Regions from separate parts of the Paenibacillus sp. J31R109 genome, predicted to be linked through region 2. Evidence: a T-box and tRNA genes for the amino acid it is inferred to sense, from the RefSeq annotation. Region 2 holds a T-box; the other holds one or more tRNA genes.

Region 1 (2,404 bases), on a different contig from region 2:
ACGTATAACGAAATTGACCCGTTGGTGGAAATGGAAGCTTTCCTAGCACGTGAAGGGCTGGATCCTCAAGATACGGCTGGCATGCTTACCGCGGCGTGGTTGAAGGACGTTGGCTTCTTGTCATTAGCTTGGCCTCTAGAAGAAGCGTACAGGGAACAGACTGCCTACGACGACGTGGAAAATGTGACAGAAACGCTTCGCGTTGCCGCGTGGGTGACCGTAGGGCTCGGGAATAAAGCACGAGCAGGTGCTGTACTGCCAGCTGCTTCGCTTTATCCTGGTACTATTAACACTATTGTTGTCATAGAAGGGGATCTGACAGACGCAGCATTGGTGAATGCTGTTATCACGGCTACTGAAGCCAAGGCTGCTGCACTTCAAGATCTGAACATCACGATCGATGGTCAACTAGCCACAGGGACGACGACTGATGCGGTGCTCATTGCCGCGACAGGCAGAGGAACTACGTACCGCTATGCGGGTACAGCGACAACAGTGGGCTATCTCATAGGCAGAGCAGTTTACGAAGCCACACTTGTTTCAGCTAAGTTGAATGAGCTTGATATGAGTAAACGGTAGGAGGCTTCTGAACAACATCGCTATGTAAAAGACCTCCCGTCCATGTGGACGGGAGGTCTTCTATTACGTTAAGGTATCTGGTGTAGTTAACGTTATGTTCTACGGAACACGCCAAAACCGAGACCGGCTGCTAAGCTGTCGATATCCGAGACATCGTTATCTTCATTCTCGTTTTTGAAGTTGGGATCGTGAACGATACCCTCAGCTTCACCTTCGGTTAAATGACGCTGATTGCCCGTGTATTTCGGCTCTAGTGCCTCAATTTCTTTCTTATCCATGGGTCATACCTCCTTTCCAAATAGGGTTAGGAAGTGGTAATGGAATTATGCATGCATGGGAAAAGTTTCATTGACGAGCTTTTGCGTCACATGGTATATTAATTATGTAAACGCGATCATGGCGGAATTGGCAGACGCGCACGGTTCAGGTCCGTGTGGGCTTACCCCCGTGGAGGTTCGAGTCCTCTTGATCGCATCACGTAAAACACCCTTTTCTGAGTCAATCAGGGAAGGGTGTTTTCGTGACCAATCGCGGAATTACTGCCCTGTAGCGGTTTTCATGAAATACAGGTATAATACATAGTATAGATTGTACATTTCTTTATATCTAAAGGAGCTGAATGATTCATGGATAGATCCGTTACGATTACTCAATCCGGCAGCTTTGCACATGTGCTCCAAACGTTTGCAATTTCCCTCTTAGTTTCCTTTTTGGGTACATTGATTGGTGCAATGGTCGTGCCTCCATCTATGGTGATGCTCTTCGTTGTTGCAGAGGTCGTCATGTTGGTAGCGGCGATCGTGATCCGAATTCGCGGCAAAAACATTGGCTATGGCTTTCTCTACTCATTCACAGCGATTTCTGGTGTGACGTTATATCCAGTTATTATGGCGTACGGCGGCCAGCTTGGTGCTAGCGTAGTATCAGGTGCATTTTTCGCAACGGCAGCGATTTTCGGCTCATTAGCTTTCTATGCTCACCGTTCCCAACGTGATTTCAGCTTCCTAGGCGGCTTCTTGTTCGCGGGTACGATTGGACTTGTGTTGATGAGTGTACTCGGCATGTTCCTCAACTTCGGTTCCGCCATGAATTTGGTGTGGTCGATGGCTGGGATTCTGATCTTCAGCGGTTGGGTTCTGTATGATGTTGCCCAATACCGCAACGGTGTTGCATCCGAAGCAGTGCCACTTGCCGCATTGAACATTTATCTCGATTTCATTAACTTGTTCCTGTATATCTTACGTTTCATCGCTTCAATTGTAGGATTTAACAGGAATTAAACATGCGCAACTGACGCTGATTAATAAAAAGCACGATGGTTCCTCCGATCCACGGAAATGTGGAAGAGGGCCATCGTGCTTTTTTTGGCTGCTAGTTGGCTATCTAAGACTTAATCTTGCCTGGCAGCTGTTTGGTATGGAAAAAGGGGATATCTCCTCGGAAGCTTCGATTGATTTCCAGCAGCGTATGGATTAACTGGGTTAAATCCGTGTAGTTCATACGAAGCGTAAATGGATCTGTGTACTTTTCGGATTTTATACGTATTTCAAGCCTAAGATTTGCTTCATCCATATAAATTTCTAGCTGCTCATTTGCAAGCATTAGTTCCCACATTCAAACCAACACCTCTTTCTCTCTCTAGTTACTTTTAGCTTATGTTTGTAGGACGAGATTAGAAGCAGATGCAACGAACGGGATGAATGCTTTTTATGGAAATAAGCACGATTTCCGCACTTGCCTCATACAATTTAATGATCCTAATTGAAAGAGGTGAGAAGACCTATGGCAACTTGTAGCACATGGATATATAAAGGGATTTCGCCTT
Region 2 (2,404 bases):
CGAGTTAACCTATCGATGAGACTTCCTAAGGAAAAAGGACGCGATGAGGATGCGGAACGCATTCTAGAAGTGCTCCGGGAACGTCCTGGGAACGCCATGCCATTTTCAGATAAAACGCAGGCAGATATTATTAAAGATAAATTCGGCCTGAGTAAAGCGGCATTTAAACGTGCTCTAGGCAAGCTTATGAAAGATGGGCTTATCTATCAGGAAGAGGATTGGACTTATCTGAAACAAGAGGAGACGCAAGTCTGAGATGAGTTACGAGAAATTTGCCTATACGTACGATCGCTTGATGAACAGTATGCCGTATGAAGACTGGCTGCGGTTTGTGAAGGAAAGCTTTGAACGCTTTGAAGTTAAACCAACAACGCTTGTTGATCTAGGTTGCGGGACAGGCAATATATCCATTCCGTTAGCTGCTGAAGGATTGCTGGTGACGGGAATCGATCTTTCCGAGGATATGTTAGCTGTTGCCGAGCAGAAGTACAGTGAACAGCCTAGTCAGCTTCGCGGGGGTGGCATTCGCTGGATTCAGCAGGATATACGGGAATGGGAGCTTGGCGAGGAAGTCGATGTAGCCATTTCATTTTGTGATAGTGTTAATTATTTATTAGAGGAAGAGGACATCGTGGATGCTTTCCGTCAGACATGGGCGGGACTTAAGCCAGGCGGTTTGTTTCTCTTCGACGTACATACTCCCCAGCAATTGTTTGCGTATGCGGAGTCTCAGCCTTTTTTTCTGAATGAGGACGATGTTGCTTACATTTGGACAAGCGAGTTAGATGAGGATCGTGTTCAGATTGAACATGATTTAACTATTTTCGTCAGAGACAGTGGTACAAGTGACAACTTCCGACGTATTGATGAAACGCATGAACAAAGAGCGTACCCCTTACAATGGCTGGAACAGATGCTGATCGAAGTAGGTTTTCGTGAGGTACATCAAGCGGCAGACTTTACGTGGGAACAACCAACGGAGACAACGGAGCGAGCTTTCTTTATTGCAAAAAAATAATACGGATGACGGGATTCGCCCGCGGCTTGACAGTTCGGCATTATTTTACATATAATCAAAGCTAATCAGTTGTATGGAAAGCTTAGATGAGGAATAGTACCTTGTACAGCATCTTTCAGAGAGTCGGAGCTTGGGTGTGAGCCGGCAGATGTTAGTCTTGAGAACTCGCCTCGGAGCTAGAAGGTGAACCGCCTGATCCTGGATCAGTGCGCTAGCTGGATCGTCTCACCCGCGTTAAGGGGCAGAGTGAACACAGGTGAAGAACGCCTTGTGTTAACTAGGGTGGTACCACGGGAATTATACCTCTCGTCCCTAGCGATATCCGCTAGCGATGTGAGGTTTTTTTGTGCGTATTTGCATACATGAGCAATAGAGCATTTTAAGGAGGCATGGAAGGTATGACACAGGAATTGAAAGAAACGAAAGAGCAACAAGGCTACAATCCGCAATCGATTGAACCCAAATGGCAGGCATACTGGGATGCGAAGAAAACATTTAAAGTACTAGAAAATTCGGATAAACCGAAATTTTATGCCTTGGATATGTTCCCATACCCATCAGGTGCGGGGCTACACGTAGGGCATCCAGAAGGTTATACAGCGACAGATATCGTTTCCCGTTTCAAGCGGATGAGAGGCTTTAACGTGCTTCACCCAATGGGCTGGGATGCGTTCGGACTTCCTGCGGAGCAGTATGCCCTAGATACAGGGAATGACCCGCGTGAGTTCACGAAGAAAAATATTGATACGTTCCGTCGTCAAATTAAGTCTCTTGGTTTCTCCTACGATTGGGATCGTGAGATTAGTACGACTGATCCGGAGTATTACAAATGGACACAATGGATTTTCATCCAGTTGTACAATAAAGGGCTTGCTTATGTCGACGAAGTGCCTGTTAACTGGTGTCCAGCTCTAGGTACGGTGCTTGCGAATGAGGAAGTTATTGACGGATTAAGCGAACGTGGTAACCATCCGGTTATTCGGAAGCCGATGCGTCAGTGGATTTTGAGAATTACAGAGTATGCAGAGCGTTTGCTTGAGGATCTTGAGGAGCTTGATTGGTCTGAAAGTATCAAGGATATGCAGCGTAACTGGATTGGAAAGTCAACAGGAGCTGAGGTTCAGTTCGCTTTTGAAGGGCATGCGGATAAAAGCCTAACGGTTTTCACAACGCGTCCAGATACATTGTTCGGTGCAACTTATTGTGTATTGGCGCCTGAGCATGAGCTTGTAGCGCAGATTACAACAGAAGGTCAAACGGCTGCGATTAAAGAATATCAAGAGAAAGCTTCCCGCAAAAGCGATCTAGAGCGTACAGATTTGGCGAAAGACAAATCAGGCGTGTTCACAGGTGCTTATGCCATCAATCCAGTGAATGACACGAAAG

The links. The T-box of region 2 lies ahead of leuS (leucine--tRNA ligase). A T-box ahead of a tRNA ligase gene usually reads a tRNA of that ligase, here a tRNA-Leu.
Region 1: it encodes a tRNA-Leu, which carries the amino acid that the T-box ahead of leuS (leucine--tRNA ligase) is inferred to sense. The anticodon was not compared.

The regions. Positions count from the first base shown of each region.
Region 1 covers NZ_JCAUAR010000006.1:108,849-111,252, reverse strand. Annotated here, with positions in the region: gene AC58QT_RS17355 (adenosylcobinamide amidohydrolase) at 1-579, shown strand, start outside; gene AC58QT_RS17350 (hypothetical protein) at 672-857, opposite strand; tRNA gene AC58QT_RS17345 (tRNA-Leu) at 970-1,053, shown strand; gene AC58QT_RS17340 (Bax inhibitor-1/YccA family protein) at 1,206-1,859, shown strand; gene AC58QT_RS17335 (hypothetical protein) at 1,963-2,193, opposite strand; gene AC58QT_RS17330 (hypothetical protein) at 2,362-2,404, shown strand, end outside.
Region 2 covers NZ_JCAUAR010000001.1:277,156-279,559, forward strand. Annotated here, with positions in the region: gene AC58QT_RS01130 (CvfB family protein) at 1-255, shown strand, start outside; gene AC58QT_RS01135 (class I SAM-dependent DNA methyltransferase) at 257-1,018, shown strand; T-box leader at 1,093-1,335, shown strand; gene leuS (leucine--tRNA ligase) at 1,417-2,404, shown strand, end outside.